2 linked regions of the Thermus aquaticus genome follow. The protein of the gene in region 2 interacts with the protein of the main gene of each other region in a pairwise test. Links are inferred from orthologs where the notes say so. Each region holds a gene or a part of one and is shown on either strand. Other genes may lie near its edges.

What was found.
Region 1: the proteins of rpe (region 2) and eno interact in binary tests that used the Escherichia coli proteins (3 or more experiments, as listed by UniProt). The link is inferred for Thermus aquaticus from one-to-one orthologs.

The regions. Positions count from the first base shown.
Region 1 is NZ_LHCI01000106.1:518,317-529,345, reverse strand. Bases 5,489-8,396 are described here. They hold eno (phosphopyruvate hydratase), read right to left. Parts: upstream 7,623-8,396; coding sequence 6,354-7,622; downstream 5,489-6,353. Other genes in these bases: dnaN (DNA polymerase III subunit beta), read right to left, coding at 7,681-8,396; pyk (pyruvate kinase), read right to left, coding at 5,489-6,367. In the rest of the region: BVI061214_RS03810 (hypothetical protein), read left to right, coding at 1-374; BVI061214_RS03805 (hypothetical protein), read left to right, coding at 385-1,029; dxs (1-deoxy-D-xylulose-5-phosphate synthase), read left to right, coding at 1,039-2,886; BVI061214_RS03795 (MBL fold metallo-hydrolase), read left to right, coding at 2,873-3,487; BVI061214_RS03790 (c-type cytochrome), read left to right, coding at 4,313-4,741; more of pyk, read right to left, coding at 4,943-5,488; more of dnaN, read right to left, coding at 8,397-8,796; chromosomal replication initiator protein DnaA, read right to left, coding at 9,098-10,417; tRNA uridine-5-carboxymethylaminomethyl(34) synthesis enzyme MnmG, read left to right, coding at 10,466-11,029. UniProt on the Escherichia coli protein: Catalyzes the reversible conversion of 2-phosphoglycerate (2-PG) into phosphoenolpyruvate (PEP). It is essential for the degradation of carbohydrates via glycolysis.
Region 2 is NZ_LHCI01000106.1:81,169-92,156, reverse strand. Bases 5,057-7,923 are described here. They hold rpe (ribulose-phosphate 3-epimerase), read left to right. Parts: upstream 5,057-6,089; coding sequence 6,090-6,758; downstream 6,759-7,923. Other genes in these bases: BVI061214_RS01405 (ATP-binding protein), read left to right, coding at 7,289-7,923; BVI061214_RS01410 (cupin domain-containing protein), read left to right, coding at 6,933-7,250; BVI061214_RS01425 (phosphate-starvation-inducible PsiE family protein), read left to right, coding at 5,648-6,082; tkt (transketolase), read left to right, coding at 5,057-5,593. Outside these bases: BVI061214_RS01450 (MFS transporter), read left to right, coding at 1-257; BVI061214_RS01445 (molybdopterin molybdotransferase MoeA), read left to right, coding at 263-1,477; BVI061214_RS01440 (DEAD/DEAH box helicase), read left to right, coding at 1,550-3,091; more of tkt, read left to right, coding at 3,635-5,056; more of BVI061214_RS01405, read left to right, coding at 7,924-9,457; BVI061214_RS01400 (response regulator transcription factor), read left to right, coding at 9,510-9,869; BVI061214_RS13995 (HEAT repeat domain-containing protein), read left to right, coding at 9,853-10,988. UniProt on the Escherichia coli protein: Catalyzes the reversible epimerization of D-ribulose 5-phosphate to D-xylulose 5-phosphate.

The sequences.
Region 1 (11,029 bases), 440 kb from region 2 along the record:
TCCTCCTCGCCCTCCTCCTCCTGGCCCTGGCCTACCTCCTCCGCCCCCAGGAGGGGTGGGCCTGGGCGCGCCGCCACCTGAAGGGGCTGGTGGACTTTCGCGAGGTGGAGGCCGCCTTCAAGGCCCTGGAGGGGCGGGAAAGGGAGCTTTCCCAGGCCCTGGCCGCCCCCCACCTCCTCCCCAAGACGCGGGAGGAGCTAGAGATGGCCCTGGAAGAGGTGCGGGAGGAAAGGAGGCGGCTTGTGGCCCTCCTGGAGAGCCTGGCGGCGGAAAGGGCTCTGGCCAAGGGGGACCTGGAGGCCGCCAGAAGGCTGGAGGCCCACCTGGCCGACCTCCGGGAAGTGTTGGCCAGCCTACGGGAAGGTAGGCGGTAAACTCCGTACCATGAAGCGGTATCTCATGGCCCTCGCCCTGGCCCTCGCCGCCTGCGCCCCCCAGGTGACCCAAGCCCCGGAGGCTCGCCCCCTTCTGGAGGAGAAGGCCTTCTACCCCGCCAGCACCGGGCTGGAGTGGGTCTACGTGCCCGAGGGAGAGCCCCTATCCTCCCCGCCCTACCGCATGCGGGTGGAAGGCCCGGCGGCCTATGAGGGGCAGGGGGCCCTCCGCTTCCGGGTCTTTGGCCGGGGGGAGGACCGGACCTACTTCCGCCAGGTGGGGGCCTTCGGCGTGAGGCTTCTGGGATTCCAGGAGCCCTCGGCCCGGGTGGTCTTCTCCCCTCCCCTCCTGGAGTACCCCCCCGAGGCCCTCCTGGCCCCCGGCCAGCGCTGGGGCGGGAGCACGGAGGTCAGGGTGGAGCTCCTCACCCCCTCGGGCCGGGAGCCCCTGGCCCAGGGCACCCTGGCCTACGAGATGGAGGTCCTGGAGGAGCGGGAGGTGCGGGTGCCGGCGGGGACCTTCCGCATCTACCGCATCCGCCAGACCTTCCGGGACAGCCGAAGCCAGGACATCCGCGAGGTCTGGTTCGCCCCCAGGGTGGGGGAGGTGCGCACCCGGGAGGGGCGGATCCTGGTGGAGCGCAACTTCCGCTAGAGGTGAAGCATGGTCTTGGAAAAGGTAAACGGCCCCGAGGACCTTAAGAACCTTAGCCTGGAGGAGCTTCTCCTCCTGGCCGAGGAGATACGGAGCGAGATCATCCGGGTCACGGCGCAAAACGGCGGCCACCTGGCCAGCTCCTTGGGGGCGGTGGAGCTCATCCTGGCCCTGCACCGGGTCTTCCAGTCCCCTAAGGACAAGATCCTCTTTGACGTGGGCCACCAGGCCTACGCCCACAAGCTGGTCACCGGGCGCAAGGACCGCTTCCACACCCTGCGCCAGGAAGGGGGGATCTCCGGCTTCACCAAGGTCTCCGAGTCCCCCCACGACGCCATCACCGTAGGGCACGCCTCCACCTCCTTGGCCAACGCCCTGGGCATGGCCCTCGCCCGGGACCTCCGGGGGGAGGACCACCACGTGGTGGCGGTGATCGGGGACGGGGCCCTGACGGGGGGGATGGCCTTAGCAGCCCTCAACAAGATCGGGGAGCTCCAGAAGCGGATGCTCATCATCCTCAACGACAACGAGATGAGCATTTCCGAGAACGTGGGGGCCCTCAACAAGTACTTCAAGGAACTCCAAATAAGAAAGTGGGTCCAGGACGCGGAGAAGCTGGGCCGAAACATCCTGGAGCGCATCTCTCCCCAGCTCTTTGGCCTGGTGGACCGGGCCAAGGAGGCGGCCAAGCTCCTCCTTCACCAGGAGAACCCCTTCTACGCCTGGGGAATCCGCTACGTGGGCCCCGTGGACGGGCACGACCTCAAGGGTCTCATCCACATCCTGGAGCACCTCAAGGAGCTGGAGGGCCCCACGCTCCTCCACGTGGTCACCAAGAAGGGCAAGGGCTACAAGGTGGCCGAGGCCGACCCCATCTACTGGCACGGCCCCCCCGGCTTCAACCCCGAGAAGCCGGAGAAGGTCTCCAAGGGCTATAGCTGGAGCCAGGCCTTCGGGGATGCGGTCACGGAGCTGGCCCACCTGGAGCCCAAGCTTTTCGTCATCACCCCTGCCATGCGGGAGGGCTCGGGGCTGGTGCGCTACTCCATAGAGCACCCCGAGCGCTACCTGGACGTGGGCATCTGCGAAGACGTGGCCGTGACCACGGCGGCGGGCCTAGCCCTTAAGGGCATGAAGCCCATCGTGGCCATCTACTCCACCTTCCTCCAAAGGGCCTACGACCAGGCCATCCACGACGTGGCCATAGAGAACCTGCCGGTGGTCTTCGCCATAGACCGGGCCGGGGTGGTGGGGGCGGACGGGCCCACCCACCACGGGGTCTTTGACATCGCCTACCTGAGGACGATTCCCAACTTCCAGATCGCCGCCCCCAAGGACGCCCTGGAGCTTCGGGCCATGCTCAAGAAGGCCCTGGAGGTCGGGGGCCCCGTGGCCATCCGCTACCCTCGGGACAACGTGGAGCGGGTGGAGGAGGGCCTCTGGCCGGAGATCGCCTGGGGTACCTGGGAGGTCCTTAAGGAGGGGACGGAGGTCTACATCCTGGCCTTCGGCAAGACCCTGAGGTACGCCCTCGAGGCCGCCGGGGACGACCCCAGGGTGGGCGTGGTGAACGCCCGCTTCCTCAAGCCCCTGGACCGGGAGATGCTAAGGAAGCTTTCCCGCTACAAGCTCCTCACCGTGGAGGACCACCAGAAGATGGGCGGCTTCGGGAGCGCCGTCCTGGAGGCCCTGAACGAGATGGGCCTGAGGCCCGAGGTCCGGGTCCTGGGCCTTCCCGACCGCTTCCTGGAGCACGGGCCCATCCCGAGCCTCCACCGCCAGGCGGGGATAGACCCGGAGGGCATCCGCAAGGCTCTGGAGGAGATGGGGGTGGAGCGGGTCCGTGAGCGGGCCTGAGGTCCTGCGCTTCGCCGCCAACCTCTACCGCGTCCCCCTGGAGGAGGGTTACTTCCTGGTGGACGCGGGCCTCCCTTGGGAGGCCAGGAGGCTTCTTGCCCTCCTCAAGACCCCGCCCCGGCTCCTCTTCCTCACCCACCACCACCTGGACCATAGCGGCGGGGCTAGAGCCCTCTGGGAGCGCTTTGGCCTCCCCGTCCTGGCCCACCCCAGGGAGTGGCCCTACCTGACCGGGGAAAGACCCCGCCCGCCCCTGCCCATCCCCCTTTTGGGCAAGGCCCTGGCCAACCTGGGCCCGCCCATCCCCAAGGAGGCCTTGGTGCCCGTGGAGGAAGGGGAAGAGGTCCATGGCTGGCGGGTGGTGGCCCTGCCCGGCCACACCCTGGGCCAGGTGGGCCTTTACCGGGAAAAGGTCCTCCTGGCGGGGGACGCCCTGAGGGGCGGGGGCCTTCCCCCCAGGTTCATCAACGAGGACCACGAGCTGGCTCGGCGCACGGTGCGCAAGATCCTGGACCTGGAGGCGGAGTGGGTCTATCTGGGCCACGGGGGGCCCCTGGACCGGGCTAGGGTGGAGGCCCTGGCCCTTAGACTGGGGGTATAGAGGAAAACCCCCGCCGTGACCCCCCGCCTCACCCGGGAGGTGGTGGCCCGCTTTAAGGCCTTAGGGGTCCACCAGATGGCCATCTCCCTGGATGGGGCGAACCCCGAGGCCCACGACGGCTTCCGGGGGGTGGAGGGCACCTTCGCCCTGGCCCTGAAGGCCCTGGACTGGGCCCGGGAGGTGGGCCTGATGACCCAGGTCAACACCACGGTGTCCCAGCGCACCTGGCGGGAACTTCCCGGCATCGCCGAGATCCTGGCGGCCAAGGGGGTAGCCACCTGGGAGGTCTTCTTCCTGGTCCCCGTAGGCCGGGGAGCCCTTTTGGACCAGCTTTCGCCGCAGGAGTACGAGGAGGTCATGCCCCTCCTCTACGACCTATCCCGCCGCTACCCCTTCAAGGTGCGCACCACCGAGGGCCCCATGTTCCGCCGGGTGGCCCTGGAGCGCAGGCGGAAGGAGGGTGGGGAGGATGGGGCTTTGGTGGGGGAGGGGCGGGGGATCCACCTCTCCGACGGATTCGGCTTTGTCTTCGTCTCCTCCACGGGGGAGGTCTATCCCTCGGGCTTCCTGCCCCTGTCGGCCGGAAACGTGCGGGAACGCCCCCTTTTGGAAATCTACCGGGAAAGCCCCTTTTCCAGGAGCTCCGCAACAAGGCGCTCCTCAAGGGGAAATGCGGCCTGTGCGAGTACCGGGAGATCCGCGGGGGAAGCCGGGCCCGGGCCTGGGCCGAGACCGGGGATTACCTGGCCGCCGATCCCCGGTGCGCCCACACCCCAGGACAAATGCCCCTGGCCTGAGAGGGAGGCCCCGGCGTACTATGAAACCATGAAGCGCCTTCTGCCCCTTTTGGGTTTCCTGGGACTCTTGGCCCTGGCCCAAAGTCCTGGGGCCAAACTCTACTCCGCCCATTGCCAAAGCTGCCACCAGGCGAACGGCCAAGGCATCCCTGGCGTTTTCCCACCCCTTACCCACCTGGACAAGGTGGTCCAGGCCAAGGGGGGGCGGGAGTACCTGGTCCGGGTGGTCCTTTACGGCCTGCAGGGCCCCCTGACCGTGGAGGGCAAGACCTATAACGGCGTGATGCCCCCCTTCCGCCAGCTCAAGGACCAGGAAGTGGCCGACGTCCTCAACTACGTCCTCACCACCTTCGCCAAGTCTAAGGCCAAGCCCATCACCGCCGCCGAGGTCAAGGCGGCCAGGGCCAAGGCCCTCTCCCCACAGGACGTGCTCAAGTCCCGTCCCCCGGTCAAGTAGACCGGTCCACTCCCTCCCTCCGGGGCCCCTTTGGGGCCCCGGGCCCTCTATACCCCTTGCCGGGGCCCCATGCTGGCTTGCGCCAGCAAGGGGTGGTATTAAGTGCCCGCACTTTGGTTTCGCAACACGGGGTGCCAAAAGTCGGGGGTGTGGAAGGGCTTTTCTGGGGCCCCCACCGCGGCAAAAGCCGCGGTGGGGTACTTAGGCCACCCGCTCCACCCGGATGAGGTTGGTGGTGCCCCGCACGCCGAAGGGCACCCCGGCGGCGATGACCACCCGCTCCCCCACCTGGGCCAGGCCCAGGGCCTTCACGGCCTCGAGGGCCAGGCGCACCATGTCGTCGGTGTCCCGGGGGTCGGGGGCCAGGTGGGGAATCACGCCCCAGACCAAGGCCAGCTGGTTGCGGACCTCGGGGTTTGGGGTCAGGGCCAGGATGGGCACCTGGGGCCTGGTGCGGGCGATGCGCCGGGCGGAGCCCCCGGTGGCGGTGAAGACCACGATGGCCCTGGCCCCCACCGCCTCCACAATGTCGTCGGCGGCCTGGGCGATGGCGTCCTGGGTGGTGGGCGTGGGGGCGGGCCTCAGGACGTTGAGCTTCTGGATAAACTCCGGGGAGGCCTCCACCGTCCTGGCTATCCGGGCCATCATGGCCACCGCCTCCACCGGGTACTTGCCGGCGGCGGTCTCGGCGGAGAGCATCACGGCGTCGGTGCCGTCAAAGATGGCGTTGGCCACGTCGGAGGCCTCGGCCCGGGTGGGTCTTGGGTTTTGCACCATGGACTCCAGCATCTGGGTGGCGGTGATCACGGGCTTTCCGGCGGCGATGCACCGGAGGATGATGCGCTTTTGCACGATGGGGACCTCCTCCAGGGGCATCTCCACCCCCAGGTCCCCCCGGGCCACCATGATGCCGTCCGCCTCCTCCAGGATCTCCTCAAACCGCTCCACCGCCGAGGGCTTCTCAATCTTGGCCATGAGGCGGGCGCGGGAGCCGTAGCGGGCCAGGTAGTGGCGGGCGAGAAGAAGGTCGTCCCGGGTGCGCACGAAGGAGACGGCCACCCAGTCCACGCCGATCTCCGCCCCCAGGGCCAGGTCCTGGATGTCCTTCTCCGAGAGGGCGGGGATGGAGAGGTCGGCCCCGGGGACGTTGATGCCCTTGTTGTCGGAAAGGACCCCCCCCACCTCCACCACGGTGTGGATCTCGTCCCCCACCACCCGCTCCACCCGGAGGCGGATCCGCCCGTCGTCCAGGAGGAGGACCTGGCCTGGCACCACGTCATCGGGCAGGCCCCGGTAGGTAAGGGAAACCCGGGTCTCGTCCCCCTCGAGGGGAACGCGGGTGAGGACGAAGGGCTGGCCGGGCTTTAGCTCCACCCGGCCCTCCTTGAAGCGGCCGATGCGGATCTTGGGCCCCTGGAGGTCCTGAAGGAGGGCCAGGGTCCGGCCTAGCTCCTCGGAGACCTGCCGCACCCAGGCTGCCCGCCGCTTGTGGTCCTCGGGAGCCCCGTGGCTGAAGTTCATCCGGAAGACGTCCGCCCCCGCCTCGGCCAGGGCGCGGATGGCCTCTAGGGAGTCCGTGGCCGGGCCCAGGGTGGCCACGATCTTGGTGCGCTTAAAAGGCCCCATAACCCAGGAAGCGGGCCGCCGGTCCCAGCTCCTCCTCTATGCGCAGAAGCTGGTTGTACTTGGCCAGACGGTCGGAGCGGGAAAGCGAGCCCGTCTTGATCTGGCCGGCGTTGACCGCCACCGCCAGATCGGCGATGAAGCTGTCTTCCGTCTCCCCCGAGCGGTGGCTGATGACCGCCCGGTAGCCGGCCCGCTGGGCCAGGCGGATGGCCTCGAGGGTCTCGGAGAGGGTGCCGATCTGGTTCACCTTCACCAGGATGGCGTTGGCCACCCCGGCCTCAATCCCCCGCTTGAGCCTCTCGGGGTTGGTGACGAAGAGGTCGTCCCCCACCAGCTGCACCTTGCCCCCAAGACGCTCGGTGAGGAGGCGCCAGCCCTCCCAGTCGTCCTCGGCCAGCCCGTCCTCGAGGGAGCGGATGGGGTACTTCTCCACCCAGGCCTCCCAGAAGGCCACCATCTCCTCGGAGGTCAGGACCTTCCCCTCCCCCTCCAGGTGGTACCTGCCGTCCCGGTAGAGCTCGCTCATGGCGGGGTCCAGGGCCAGGGAGACCTCCTGGCCCGGGGTGTAGCCCGCCCGCTCAATGGCCATGAGGAGGAGCTCCACCGCCTCCTCGTTGCTCTTGAGGTCCGGGGCGAAACCGCCCTCATCGCCCACGTTGGTGCTGTAGCCCCTCTCCTTCAGAACCCCCTTGAGGTGGTGGAAGACCTCGGCCCCGATCCTCAGGGCCTCCCGGAAGCTTTCCGCCCCGGCCGGCACCAGCATGAACTCCTGGAAGTCCACCCGGTTGTCGGCGTGCTTGCCCCCGTTGATGACGTTCATGAGGGGCACCGGGAGGACCACCCCCTGCACGCCCCCTAGGTAGCGGTAAAGGGGAAGCCCCAAGGCCTCGGCCGCCGCCCGGGCCGTGGCCAGGGAAACGGCCAGGATGGCGTTGGCCCCCAGATTGGCCTTGTTGGGGGTGCCGTCCAGCTCCAGCATGGCGCGGTCCACCCCCTCCTGGTCCAGGGCATCCCGGCCGATGAGCTCGGGAGCGATGCGCTCCAGGATGTTCTCTACCGCCCGGCGCACGCCCTTGCCCAGATAGCGCCGGCCTCCGTCCCTAAGCTCCAGGGCCTCGTGGGTGCCGGTGGAGGCCCCGGAGGGAACCATGGCCCGGCCCCTCACCCCCCCTTCCAGCTCCACCTCGGCCTCTACCGTGGGAAAGCCCCGGGAGTCCAGGACTTCCCGCGCCCTCACGCTCACAATCGTGGTCATGGCAACCTCCCTCATGGGAGGAAGCAACTGGAAACGCTTCCTCCACCCGTCCTCTAGCTTACACCCGGAGGGGCACCACCACCGCCTGGTAGCCCCCCTCCTCCAGGGGGCGCACCAGGGTGGGGCTGGTGGGCCCCGAGAAGCCCAGCTCCGCCCGGCCCGAAAGGGGGGCCAGGGCCTCGAGGAGGTAGCGGGCGTTGTAGGCCAGGCTCATAGGAGCCCCCTCCAGGGAAACGAAAATCTCCTCCTGCCCCTTGCCGTAGTCCCCCTCGGCGGAAAGGAGGACCCGCCCCTCCTCCAGGAAGAGGTCCACCCGATGGTTCTGCTTGTCGGCCAGGACCGAGACCCGCTTCAGGGCCTCCCGGAAGGGTTCCACGTCCAAGGCCGCTTTGAGGGGGAACTCCTTGGGGATCACCCGCTCGTAGTCGGGAAACTCCCCCTCCATGAGCCGCACTGCCATGCGCAAGGCCCCCTCCTCCTGCCGCACCGCCAGGCCCAGGGTGCCGGGCCCCAGGGCCAGGACCACCTCGCCCTCGGCGCTCCTCAGGACCCGCACCAGCTCGTCCACGCTCCTGGCCGGGACCACGGCCTTCTTGGTGAAGGGCTGGGGCCTCTCCAGGTCAAAGAGGGCCAGGCGGTAGCCATCCGAGGCCACGGCCCGGAAGCCCCGGTCGGAGAACTCCAGCTGCACCCCCCGGAAGATGGCCCGGTACTCCTCGTTGCTAGCGGCGTAGCGCACCTGGGAAAGGGCCCGCTGAAGCTCCTCCGCCAGGAACTGGGCCCGCTGGGTGAAGGCCTCCTCCCCACCCTCTAGGTCGGGGAAGAGGAGCTCGGGGTAGCCCTCCATGGGGGCCAGGGCCAGCCGGGTGGTGAAGCGCCCCGAGGCCAGGGCCAGCTCGCTTCCCAGGCTGAGCTCCACCGTCTCGCCGGGAAGGCTTCGCACCAGCTGGAAGAAGGGCTGAGAGGGGATCAGGTACCGCCCTTCGCCCTCCAGCTGGGCGGGAAGGCGCACCTCCAGGTCCACCTCGCCGTTGCTGCCGAAAAGGACCAGGGCGTCCTTTTCGGCCGCCAGGCCCAGGTAGGTAAGAAGGGGGTTGGAGCTTCTAGAGGGGATGACCCGTTCCAGGAGGGCGATCCTCTCGGCCAACAGGTTTTTGGGAAGGGTTACGCGCATTTTGGGGTCCTCCTTCTTTTACTGTTACTAAAGGCTCTTTTAAAGATCTTAAAAGAATAGCCGTAGTAGTAATAGGGCCTGTGGATATGTGGATAAAGGGAGGAAAAAGCCCTCCTGGAGGGCAAAGGGCCTGTGGATAACTCCTGTGGAAAACCGGGCTTGGCCTGTGGATAAGGTGTGGATAAGTGGCGGGTTATCCACAGGCCTCGAGGACCCCCCAGTTTTCCACAGGTTGTCCACAGGGTTATCCACAGGTTGGGCCGGGTTATCCACAGGGTTATCCACAGGTTATCCACAGGCCTCACCCCACCTTCTCCCTGAGGGCGCGCAGGATGGCCTGGACCTCCCGGTCGCTTTCCGAGAGCTCCTGAACCTTTTGGATGGCGTAGAGCACCGTGGTGTGGTCCCGGCCCCCAAAGAGCTGGCCGATCTCGGGCAAAGAGGCCCGGGTGAGTTCCCGCACCAAGAACATGGCCATCTGCCGGGGCAGGACCACCTCCTTGCGCCGGCCGCCCCCCACCAGGTCCTCCGGGCGGAGGCCGAAGTGCTCCGCCACCGCCCGCACGATCTCCTGGGGGTCCACCTCTACCTCCCGGGGAGCGAAGATGTCGGAGAGGGCCTTGGCGGCCACCTGGCGGGTGAGCTCCACGCCGTTTAAGGAGGCGTAGGCCACCACCCGCATCAGGGCCCCCTCCAGCTCGCGGATGTTGGAGGTGACCTGGCGGGCGATGTACTCCAGGACGTCCTCGCCGATGCGGAGGCCCCTCTGCTCGGCGTTCATCTTCAGGATGGCGATGCGGGTCTCCAGATCGGGGGGCTGAATGTCGGTGATGAGCCCCCACTCAAAGCGGCTCCTCAGGCGGGCCTCGAGGGTGAGGATGTCCTTGGGAGGGCGGTCGGAGGAGAGGATGATCTGCTTGTGGGCCTCAAAGAGGGCGTTGAAGGTGTGGAAGAACTCCTCCTGCGTCCTTTCCTTGCCGGCGATGAACTGGATGTCGTCCACCAGGAGGAGGTCCACAGAGCGGTACCGCTCCCGGAACTCCGCCATGCGGTCCTCGCGGATGGCGTTGATGAGCTCGTTGGTGAAGGTTTCGGTGGAGACGTACTCAATCTTGAGGCTGGGGAAGCGCTTGGCCACCGAGTGGCCCACGGCGTGCATGAGGTGGGTCTTGCCCAGGCCCACCCCCCCGTAGATGAAAAGGGGGTTGTAGGCCTTGCCGGGCGACTCGGCCACGGCCACGGCCGCGGCGTGGGCCAGGTTGTTGTTGGGCCCCACCACGAAGTTCTCAAAGGTGTACTTGGGGTTGAGCTTGGACTTCCCCTGGTCGGCCTGGGGGGCGGCCTGGAAGATGTCCACCTGGACCGGCTGGGCGGCTCCGGGCACCACCAAAAGCTCAAAGCGGGGTACCTGGGCCCCCAGGAGGCCTAAAGCCTCCTGGATCAGGGGGGCGTAGTGCCGCTTGATCCAGTCCAGGGCGAAGGAGGTGGGCACCGCCAGCTCCAAAACCCCCTCCCGGATACCCAGGGGGCGGATCCTTTCAAACCAGGTGTGGTACTCCACCTCGGTGATGTTGCGGCGGATGTGCTCCAGAACGTGCTGCCAGACCGCCTCGTGCGTCAAGGCCACCCCCCGTCCAAGGGAACATTCTACGCCAGGGCCTTGGGTAAAGTGGAGGGCGGGATGGGGTACGACGTGGTGGTGGTGGGTGGGGGGCACGCGGGCCTCGAGGCCGCCTGGGCTGCGGCCGCCCTGGGGGTCCGGGTGGCCCTGGTCACCGTGAACCCGGAGCGCATCGGCATGATGCCCTGCAACCCGGCGGTGGGGGGGCCGGGGAAGAGCCAGCTGGTGGCCGAGCTGGTGGCCCTAGGGGGGCTCATGGGACGGGCGGCGGACGCCGCCGCCATCCACACCCGGGTCCTAAACCGCTCCAAGGGCCCGGCGGTGCAGAGCCTTAGGGTCCAGGTGGACCGGGACCTCTACGCCCTAAAGGCCCAGGAGATCCTGTCGGAAAGGCCCATCGCCGTGGTGCGGGGAGAGGTGGCCTCGCTCTGGGTGGAGGGGGGAAGGCTCCTTGGGGTGCGCACCGTGGACGGCCGGGGCATCCCCGCTAGGGCGGTGGTGGTGGCGGGGGGGACCTTCCTCTCCGGAGTGGTCTGGTACGGGCGGAAGTCCCGTCCCGCCGGAAGGCAGGGGGAGCCCCCGGCCCGCTTCCTCTCCCAGAGCCTGAGGGCG
Region 2 (10,988 bases):
GGGCCCTGATGAACGCCGCCGGGCCCGTGTACGCCGCCTTGGTCATGGACTACCTGGACGAGGAGGAAAGGCCGGGCTTCTTCCTGGTGGAAAGCGCCTTCTGGAGCCTTCTCTTCGCCATGGCGAGCGCCCTTTCCGGCCTGGTCCAGGGGGCCGTGGGGCTCAGGGCCTTTGACCTCCTCTTCGGGGTGACCCTCGCCCTCTACGCCCTGGGCATCGCCCTTTGGCCCTGGGCCTTCCGCAAGCGGGTAGACTAAAGCCGATGCGCACGAACCTCAGCGTGGAGGAAGCCCTGAGCCTGGTCCTGGAAGGGGCCAGGGGGGAGCTTAGTGTGGAGGAGCTTCCCCTAAGGGAGGCCTACGGCCGGGTCTTGGCCGAGGACCTGGCCTCTTTGGTGGACCACCCCGACCAGGACGACACCGCCGTAGACGGCTACGCCTGCCGGGAGGCGGACACCCTTTTGGCCTCCCCCGAGCGCCCGGTGCGCCTCAGGGTGATCGGGGAGGCCCCGGCGGGTAAGCCCTTCTTGGGGGAGGTGGGGCAGGGGGAGGCGGTGGCCGTCTACACCGGGGCCCCCATTCCCCGGGGGGCGGACGCCGTCATCCGGGTGGAGGACACCCGGCGGGAGGGGGCGTACGTCCTCTTCCTGGCCCCGGCTTCCCCCAAGGACATCCGGCCCAAGGGGGACGACCTTAGGCGGGGTGAGGTCTACCTGAGGCGGGGGGACCTCCTCACCCCCGGGCGGCTGGGCCTGGCGGCGGCCATGGGCCACCCCCGGGTCCGGGTCTACCGGCGGCCTAGGGTGGGCATCCTCTCCACCGGGGACGAGGTGGTGGAGCCCGGGGAGCCCCTACCCTACGGGGGGGTCTACAACTCCAACGCCTATAGCCTCTTGGGGCTGGTCCTCGAGGCCGGCGGGGAGCCCGTCCTCCTGGGCAAGGTCCCCGACAGCCCCGAGGCGGTGATGGCCAAACTGGAGGAGGCGGGCCACCTGGACCTCCTCCTCACCTCGGGCGGGGTCTCCATGGGGGAGTACGACGTGGTGCGGAAGGTCCTGGAGGAGAAGGGGGAGGTGGTCTTCTGGAAGGTGCGCCAGCAGCCCGGGGGGCCATTGCTCTTCGCCCGGCTCGGGGGGCTTCCCGTCCTGGGCCTTCCCGGAAACCCGGTGTCCAGTATGGTGACCTTCTTCCTTTACGGGAGGCCCTTCCTCTTCCGCCTCCTAAAGCGGACCGAGCCCCCTTACGGCACCCTCAAGGCCAGGGCCGAGACCCCCTTCAAGGGGGCCAAGGGTAAAAAGGTCTTCCGCCGGGGCGTCCTCTCCTTGGCCCAGGGGCCCAGCGTGCGCACCACCGGGAACCAGAGTAGCGGGGTCCTCCGCTCCATGGCCTTCGGCAACGCCCTGGTGGTCCTTCCCCCGGACCAGGACGCCCGGGAGGGGGAGGAGGTGGAGGTCATCCCCTTGACTTTTGTGCCCTAGCTCACTAGACTGGACAGGTTTACGGGCGTCACCTCCCTTTTCGGGCGCAGGTGGGCCCGGAAAGGAAAAGAAGTGGAGTTCAAAGACTTTCCCCTGAAGGACGAGATCAAGGAAGCCCTCTACGGGCGGGGCATCACCGCGCCCACCCCCATCCAGGCGGCGGCTTTGCCCCTGGCCCTCGAGGGCAAGGACCTCATCGGCCAGGCCCGCACCGGCACCGGCAAGACCCTGGCCTTCGCCCTGCCCATCGCGCAAAGGTTGGAGGCGAGCCGGCAAAGGGGGCGGAAGCCCAGGGCCCTGGTCCTCACGCCCACCCGCGAGCTGGCCCTCCAGGTGGCCTCGGAGATGGCCGCCGTGGCCCCGCACCTGAAGGTGGTCCCCGTCTACGGGGGCACGGGCTACGGCAAGCAAAGGGAGGAGCTCCAGAAGGGGGCCGACGTGGTGGTGGCCACCCCGGGCCGGGCCCTGGACTACCTGCGCCAGGGGGTCTTGGACCTCTCGGAGGTGGAGATCGCCGTTTTGGACGAGGCGGACGAGATGCTCTCCATGGGCTTTGAGGAGGAGGTGGAGGCCATCCTCTCCGCCACGCCCCCTTCCCGCCAGACCCTCCTCTTCTCCGCCACCCTGCCCACCTGGGCCAGGCGCCTGGCCGAGCGCTACATGAAAAGCCCGGTGGTCATCAACGTGGTGAAGGAGGAGGGGGTCACCTACCGGGAGGAGGCCATCCTGGCCCCCACGGACCGCCTCGCCCTCCTCTCCGACCTCCTTTACTTGAAGGCCCCCAAGCGGGCCATCGTCTTCACCAAGACCAAGGCTGAGACCGAGGAGGTGGCCGCGGGCCTCCTCCGGCTGGGGCACGCCGCCCGGGCCATCCACGGGGACCTCTCCCAGGCGGACCGGGAGCGGGTCATGCGGGCCTTCCGGGAAGGGGAGGTGAGGGTTCTCGTGGCCACCGACGTGGCCGCTAGGGGGCTGGACATCCCCGAGGTGGACCTGGTGGTCCACTACCGGCTTCCCGACAAGCCCGAGACCTACCAGCACCGCTCCGGGCGCACGGGGCGGGCGGGCAGGGGCGGGGAGGTGGTCATCCTCTACGGCCCCCGGGAGAAGCGGGAGCTGGCCGAGCTGGAGCGGGCTGTGGGCCGCCCCTTCAAGCGGGTCAACCCCCCCACGCCCGAGGAGGTCCTCGAGGCCAAGTGGCAGCACCTCCTGGCCCGCCTGGCCCGGGTTCCGGAGAAGGACTACAAGCTCTACCTGGACTTCGCCGGCCGCCTCTTCGCCGAGGGTCGGGTGGAGGTGGTGGCCGCCCTCATGGCCCTCATCCTGGGCGGGGCCCCCAAGGAGAGGAGCCTCCTCACGGGGGAGGAGGGCTGGATCACCCTGAAGGCCACGGGGGCGAGGCTCACCCTGCCCCGGCTGGTGGCCCTTTTGAAGGAGCGGGGCCTCGAGGTGGGCAAGATCGCCGAGGCCGAGGAAGGCTTCTACCTGGACCTCCGCCCTCAGGACCTGCCCAAGGCGGCCGAGGTCCAGGGCCTCAAGCTGGAGCGGGCCAAGCGGGTGGAGAGGGTTTTGGAGACCGCCTCCCGCCCCCGCCGCCCGGCCCGGTCCTTTTAGGGGGCGCCCCGGGCTTAAGTACCCCACCGCGGCAAAAGCCGCGGTGGGGGCCCCAGAAAAGCCCCTCCACAGCCCCGACTCGGGCACCCCATGTTGCGAAACAAAAGTGCGGGCACTTAGGGATCTAGGCCCAGGGGTTTTGGGGTAGTACCTTGCGGTATGGGCGAGGACGAAGAGGACATCCACCTCCTCCGCCGGGTGGCCTGGAGGGACGAGGAAGCCCTTCTGCACCTCTACCGCCGCTACGCTCCTCGGGTCCAGGGACTCAAAAAGACCTCCGCCCAGGCTTTCCTGGGCGGAGCGTTTCCTGCTTGGTGCGCCCGGAGGGATTCGAACCCCCGACCTAGGGCTTAGGAAGCCCCCGCTCTATCCTGCTGAGCTACGGGCGCCCACACCTAGGGGATTCTACCACCCCGCGCGCCTTTGGGCAAGGCGTATAGTCTTTCTCCGGGGCAGGGCCCTCTTTCATAAGAGGGGCTTTATGTTTGCCCCGGAGAGGCCGCCTTGTGCCCGGCCTCACACCTTCGTAGCCTGGAGGGAACCATGACCGAGACCAAAGACCTCGCCACCCTTTCGGTGAACGCCATCCGCTTCCTGGCCATAGACGCCGTGGAAAAGGCCAAGAGCGGCCATCCGGGCATGCCCATGGCCATGGCCCCCCTGGCCTACCTCCTCTACCGGGAGGTCCTGCGCCACAACCCCCTGGACCCCGCCTGGCCCAACCGGGACCGCTTCGTCCTCTCCGCTGGGCACGGCTCCATGCTCCTTTACGCCGTCCTCCACCTCACGGGCTACGACCTTCCCCTGGAGGAGCTCAAGCGCTTCCGCCAGTGGGGCTCCAAGACCCCGGGTCACCCCGAGTACGGCCACACGCCGGGGATGGAGGTGACCACGGGGCCTTTGGGACAGGGGATCGCCACCGCCGTGGGGATGGCCCTGGCGGAAAGGAAGCTGGCTGCCGAGTTCAACCGCCCCGGCCACGTGGTGGTGGACCACTACACCTACGTCCTGGCCTCGGACGGAGACCTGATGGAAGGGGTCTCGGGAGAGGCCAGCTCTCTGGCAGGGACCTGGGGGCTTTCCAAGCTCATCGTCTTCTGGGACGACAACCGCATCTCCATTGACGGCCCCACCGACCTGGCCTTCACCGAGGACGTCCTGGCCCGCTACCGGGCCTACGGCTGGCACACCCTGAGGGTGGAGGACGCAAACGACCTAAATGCTCTCCGCCACGCCATCAAGCTGGCAAAGCTGGACGAGCGGCCCAGCCTCATCGCCGTCCGGAGCCACATCGGCTACGGCTCCCCCAAGCAGGACTCCCACAAGGCCCACGGGGAGCCCCTGGGGCCGGAGGCGGTGGAGGCCACCCGGAAAAACCTGGGCTGGCCCTACCCCCCCTTTGAGGTCCCGGAGGAGGTCTACCGCCACATGGACATGCGAAAGAGGGGAAAGGCCCTTCAGGAGGCCTGGGAAAGGGCCATGGAGGCCTACGCCAAGGCCTTCCCCGACCTCTACGAGGAGCTTTCCCGCCGCCTCAAAGGGGAGCTCCCCTCCCTCCCCGAGGAGCCCCCGGCCTTTGACAAGCCCATCGCCACCCGGGCTGCCAGCGGCAAGGCCCTGGACGCCATCGCCCCCAAAATGCCCGAGCTCTTGGGGGGAAGCGCCGACCTCACCCCCTCCAACAACACCCAGGCCCAGGGGATGGCGGACTTCTCCCGGGAAAACCCCCTGGGGCGCTACCTTCACTTCGGCGTGCGGGAGCACGCCATGGGGGCCATCCTGAACGGCCTGAACCTCCACGGGGGGTACCGGGCCTACGGGGGCACCTTCTTGGTTTTCTCCGACTACATGCGCCCCGCCGTCCGCTTGGCGGCCCTCATGGGCACGCCCACGATCTTCGTCTACACCCACGACTCCATCGCCCTGGGGGAGGACGGCCCCACCCACCAGCCCGTGGAGCACCTCATGAGCCTGCGGGCCATACCCAACCTCTGGGTCATCCGGCCCGCCGACGCCTACGAGACCTTCTACGCCTGGCAGGTGGCCCTGAGGCGCAAGGAGGGCCCCACGGCCATCGTCCTCACCCGGCAGGCCGTGCCCCTCCTCCCCCCGGAGAAGGCCAAGGGGCTTCTTAAGGGCGGGTACGTCCTGGAAGACGCGGAGGAGCCCGAAGGGGTGATCGTGGCCACGGGGAGCGAGGTCCACCTGGCCCTGAAGGCCCGGGCCCTCCTAGGGGAAAGGGGCAGGCGGGTGCGGGGGGTGAGCCTGCCCTCCTTGGAGCTCTTCGCCGCCCAGCCCGAGGCCTACCGCAAGGAGGTCCTTCCCCCGGGCCTGCCCACGGTGGCCGTGGAGGCCGGGGCCAGCCTGGGCTGGGAGCGCTACGCCCACAAGGTGGTGGGCCTGGACCGCTTCGGGGCCAGCGCCCCCTACCTCGAGGTCTACGAGCGGTTGGGCTTCACCCCGGAGAGGGTGGCGGAGGCCCTGCTCTCCCTCCTTGTGTAGGCACACCGCTTCCCCCCTGTGGGAGAGGAGGACGGCCCCCGCTAGGCTATTCCCATGGAGTATCTTTTCCGGCTGTTTCCCCGGGTGGAGGCGGTCATCTACGCCTTCGCGGGTCTCCTGGTGGTCCTGGGGGCGGCCTACTTGATGGTGGCCGCCGTGTTTGAGGGGATGGAGCTCCTGCGCCTCGGGAAAGGGGCCAGCCTTCCCATCTTCCTCTTGGATCGGGTCCTCCTGGCCCTGATGATGGCGGAGATCCTCTACACCCTGATCCGCTTTGCCCGCGAGGGGCAGCTCCAGGTGGAGCCATTCTTGGTTATCGGCATCATCGCCGGGGTGCGGAGGATCCTGGTGATCACCGCAGAGGGGTTGCAGAAATACCCCTTTTCCCTGGACCACCCGGGGTTCCAGGCGGTCTTGGCGGAGCTCCTCCTCCTTTCCCTCATGGTTCTGGCCCTGGCCTGGGCGTACCGCATGGTGCGCGGGGTATAGTGGGGCCGTGCGCTTTGCTCCCTCCATCCTCACGGCGGATCTATCCCGGCTTAAGGAGGTGATCGGGGAGGCGGAGGCGGCCGGGGTGGACTGGATTCACCTGGACGTGATGGACGGGGTTTTCGTCCCCAACCTCACCTTCGGCCCCATCCTGGTGGAGGCGGTGCGCCGGGTGACCAGGCTCCCTTTGGACGTTCACCTCATGATCGTCAACCCGGAGCGCTACCTGGAGGACTTCGCCCGGGCGGGGGCCGATGTGATCACCGTCCACTTTGAGGCCACGCCCCACGCCCATCGGGCGGTGCAGAAGGTGAAGGAGCTGGGGAAGAAGGCGGGATTGGCCATCAACCCCGCCACCCCTCTCTCCGCCTTTGAGGCCCTCCTGCCCGAGCTGGACCTGGCCCTCCTCATGAGCGTGAACCCAGGGTTTGGCGGGCAAAAGTACATTCCCCAGTCCACGGAGAGGCTTAGGCGGCTCAAGGCCATGCGGGACGCCCTGAACCCCGCCTGCCTCATTGAGGTGGACGGGGGGGTTAACCAGACCACGGTGGGGGAGGTTTACCTGGCGGGCGCCGACGTGGCCGTGGTGGGAAGCGCCCTCTTCAACGACAAGCCGGTAAGGGAGAACCTGAAAGCCCTAAAGGAGGTCCTGAAAAGGGTCACCGGCCAGATGTAGGCCCAAAAAGCCAAGGCCCCGCCCCCTAGGGGGCGGGGTTCTTGGTCGGGGAGGCCGGATTTGAACCGACGACCACACGCACCCCAAGCGTGTGCGCTACCAGGCTGCGCTACTCCCCGGCGCGCAAAAGCTAGTCTAGCCTCCTTAAGGCCCTGCGTCAAGTAGACTGGGGGCGTGGAGATCCGCGATTTAAAAAAGCTCGCCCGCTTCTCCGAGGAGAAGCTTTTGAAGATCCCCGTCTTCCAGTCCGAGAAGATATTCTTTGACCTCTACGCCCTCCTCCCGGGCCAGGCCCAGAAGGCCCACGCCCATGCGGGCTCGGACAAGGTCTACTACGTCTTGGAGGGCGAGGTGGTGGTCCAGGTGGGGGAGGAGGAGGCCCTTCTGGTCCCGGGCATGGCTGCCTTGGCCCCGGCGGGGGAGGTGCATGGGGTCAGGAACGAGTCCGCAAGTCCTGCCCTCCTCCTGGTGGTCATGGCTCCCAAGCCCTAATCACAGGGTTTTCACACCCAGGCCCTAGGCTGAAGGCGATGCTCCAGGCTCCCCCCTCGGACCTGGCCTTCTTGGCGGACCTCCTCGCCCGCTACCCCGTGCGGCTCGTCTACCGGGGGCAGGTTCTGCCCGAGGGCCCGGTGCGGGGGGAGAAGCTTCTGGAGGAGGGGGGGCTGGCCCTCTACTGGGAGGGCCAAAGGCCCCCGGGCCGGGAGGTGCGGGAGGCCTTGGCCCTCCTCCTGGGCGCCTTCCGGGAGGTTTTGGCCCTGAGGGAGCGGGAGCTCGCCCTTCTCCGGGCCCAGGACGAGACGGCGAGGCTTCTTAGGCTTCTCCTCCACGAGATCAAGAACCCCCTCATGAGCGTCCTGGGGGCCTTGGAGCTGGCCCTGGAGACCGAGGGGCTTCCCGAGGAGGCCAAGGAGCTTCTCCAGATCGCCGAGAAGAGCGCCCGGCGCATCCAGGAGCTTCTACAAAAGGCCCAGGACTACCTGAAGCTGGGCCAGGGGGTCCGCCTCAAGGTGGAGCGCGTGGACCTGAAGGCGCTCCTCCAGCAGGCGGCGGAGGAGGTGCGCCCCCTGGCCCGCAGGAAGCGGATCGCCCTCCGCCTCACCCTGCCCCGGGGGGAGGCCTGGGTCTACGGGGACCGGGACTGGCTCTACCAGGCGGTCTTGAACGTTCTCTCCAACGCCGTCAAGTACACGCCGGAAGGGGGGCGGGTGGCGGTGCGCCTCCTTCTGGGCCGGGACCGCTACGGCATCGCCGTGGCCGACACCGGCCCCGGCATCCCCAAGGAGGAGCAGGACAAGGTCTTTGAGCCCTTCTACCGGGCCTCCACCCGGGGGGAGGTGGAGGGGACGGGCCTGGGGCTCGCCCTGGTGAAGCGGGTCCTCGAGGCCCACGGGGGCGAGGTGCGCCTAAAAAGCCGCCTGGGCCGGGGGAGCACCTTCCTCCTCCTCCTACCCCGGCCCAGGCCGGGCCAGAGGGCCCCGGTGGGGCGGCTTCTCCTCCTCCTGCTCGCCCTCATCGCCCTGGCTCGCCTTCCCCTCTACCCGGCCCCCCTGGGCTCCAAGGCCTTTGGGGAGGTGCCCGCCGGAGAGGTGGTGCGCCTTGGGGGGTTGGAGCTTGCCTTCAGCCCCGAGGCCCGGGGGGAGGCCAGGCGGTGGCGGAGCTTCTGGGGCGGGGGAGAGCGGGTGCGGGTGGCCCTGGAGGCGGGCAGCGTGGAGGTGGTGCGGGAGGCGGCCATTCCCCTCGCCCTCTCCACCCCGGAAGGGGAGGTGCGGCCCACGGGCACCCACCTCCGCCTCTCCCGGGAGGAGAGGGGGCGGGTCTCCCTCTACCGGGGCCGGGTGGCCCTGGGGGTCGAGGCGCTTTCCGGCGGGGAGGGGGCGGTCCTGGGCACGGGGGTGAGGCGGAAGCTCCTCTCCGCTCCCCTGGTGCGGGCGGCCTACGGCCCCTCGGGGGAGGTGGTCTTCCGCTTCCTGGGGCCGGAAGGGGCCAGGGGCTTCCGGGTGGAGGTGCAAAGCGGCGAGGCCGTGGTCCTCTCGGCCAAGGCGGCGGGGCCCACCTTCACCTACGCCCCCATGGCCGACCGGGTGAGCCAGGTGCGGGTCATGGCCCTGGACCAGGTGGGCCTCGAGGGCTTCCCCTCCGACCCCCTCCCCTTCCGGGAGCGGAGGAGCTTTTACGGGGGCAAAAAACACCTCCCCCAGGACCCCGTGGGGGCCGAGGCCTATCTGAGGCGGGCGGTCGCGGCCTTCCCCGACGACGCCGAGGCGATTGGGGAGCTCGCCTTCGCCCTCTACCTCCAGGGCCGCCACGCTGAGGCCAAGCCCCTTTACGAGAAGGCCCTGGCCCTCCTGGACAGCCCCGACATCCGGGTGCGCTACGCCCGGCTCCTCTACCACATGGGGCGCTACGGCGAGGCGGAGGCGGGCTACCGCCAGGTCCTGGCCCAGGACCCCGGGAACCTGGACGCCCGCTGGGGCCTGGCGGAGGTGGTCCTGGCCCTGGGCCGGGCCAAGGAGGCCGAGCTCCTGGCCCGAGGGGTCCTGGCGGTCAAGCCCGACTACCCCCTGGGCCGCTTCACCCTGGCCAAGGCCCTTCTGGAGCAGGGGAAGAAGGAGGAGGCCCGGAGGCTTCTCAGGGAAGAGCTCAGGGCTAACCCGGACCCCGAGGTGGAGCGCTTTTTGCGTGAGGTAGGCGAGTGAGCCTTTCACAAGGCTTTGACATCCCCTTCTTATCCTGGGGATAGGAAGTGGCATGAGGGTTCTTTTGGTGGAGGACGACCCTGCGGTGGCCCGGGTCCTGGAGATGGCCCTCTCCCGGGCGGGCCATCAGGTCCACCTGGCCAGGGACTTCCCCACGGCCAAGGCGAAGCTGGCCGAGCCCTGGGACGCGATCGTCCTGGACCTGAACCTGCCCGGCGGGTTTGGCCTGGACCTCCTCCGCCACCTGCGCCAGGACCTGGGCCGGGCGACCCCGGTGATCATCCTCTCCGGCCTGAAGCAGGAGAGGACCATCCTGGAGGCCATGCGCCTGGGGGCCCAGGACTACCTCACCAAGCCCTTTAGCCCCCAGGAGCTGGTCCTCAGGCTGGAAAGGTATGTGGCGCAGGGGTGAGCGCCTTTACGCCCTTTTGGTCTTCCTGGTGGTGGCCCTCGAGGCCCTGGCCCTGGGTGGGCTTGTCTGGGTGTTCTCAGGGCGGCTTCTGGGAGCCTTTGACTATCCTATGGCCAGGCTTCACCTCCTGCGGGCCCTCTTCCTCACCGCCTTGGCCCTCGTGGTCCTCGGGGCCTACATCCTCGTCTACCACGCCTACACCGCCCTCAAGGAGGCCCGGGACAAGGCCCTTTACGAGCGCTACCTTTCCGCCTTCACCGAGGCCCTCTTTTCTGGGACGGAGCCCCCGCCTCCTCCCTGGCCGGAGCCCGCCCTGGAAGCCCTTCTGCACCTGCGGGAGATGCTGAAGGGGGAGATGGGGGAAAAGGTGGCCCGGTGGCTCAGGAAGGGCCGCCCGCCCTGGGCCTTTCGCCTTAAGTCCCGGTGGGCTTCCCGCCCCGTGAGGCTGGAGGCCCTGGAGGCTTTGGGCCTGGCCCGGCTTCCCGAGACCCTGGAGGCCATCCTGCCCTACCTGGAGCACCAGGACCCCGTTCTCCGCCTGGCGGCGGCCCGGGCCGCCGCCAGGGCCGCCCAGGGGAAAGGGGTCTTGCACCTGGGAGAGGCCCTCCTGAAGGCGGGGCTTCCTAAAGGGGCCCTTTTGGAAGTCCTCCTTCTCCTGGAGGACCGGGCGGAGCCCGTGGTGGCCCTTTTCCTGGAAAAGGGGGGAAGGGGGGAGGTCTGGGCGGCTCTGGAGGCCATCGGCCGCCTCCACCTCCACGGCCTGGCGGAGAGGGTCCTGCCCTTTTTGGAGGCGGAGGACCCCGAGGTTCAGGCGGCGGCCCTCAGGGCCCTGGCCCGGCTCGGCTACCCTCCCGTGGGGTACGAGGACGTGGTCCTGGGGCTTTTGCGGAGGGAGGAGGAGTTCTTGAGGGTCCATGCGGCCCGCCTCCTTCCGCTTCTTCCCCGAAACCTGGCCCGAAGGGCCCTCTGGGAGGCCCTCAAGGACCCTTCCTTTTACGTGCGCCGGGCGGCGGCGGAGGCCCTGGCCTCTTTGGACCTGGAGCTTTTGCGGAAAGCGGGCGAGGCCCACCCTGACCCCTACGGCCGGGCCATGGCCGCCCAGGTGCTTCGGGAGGTGGC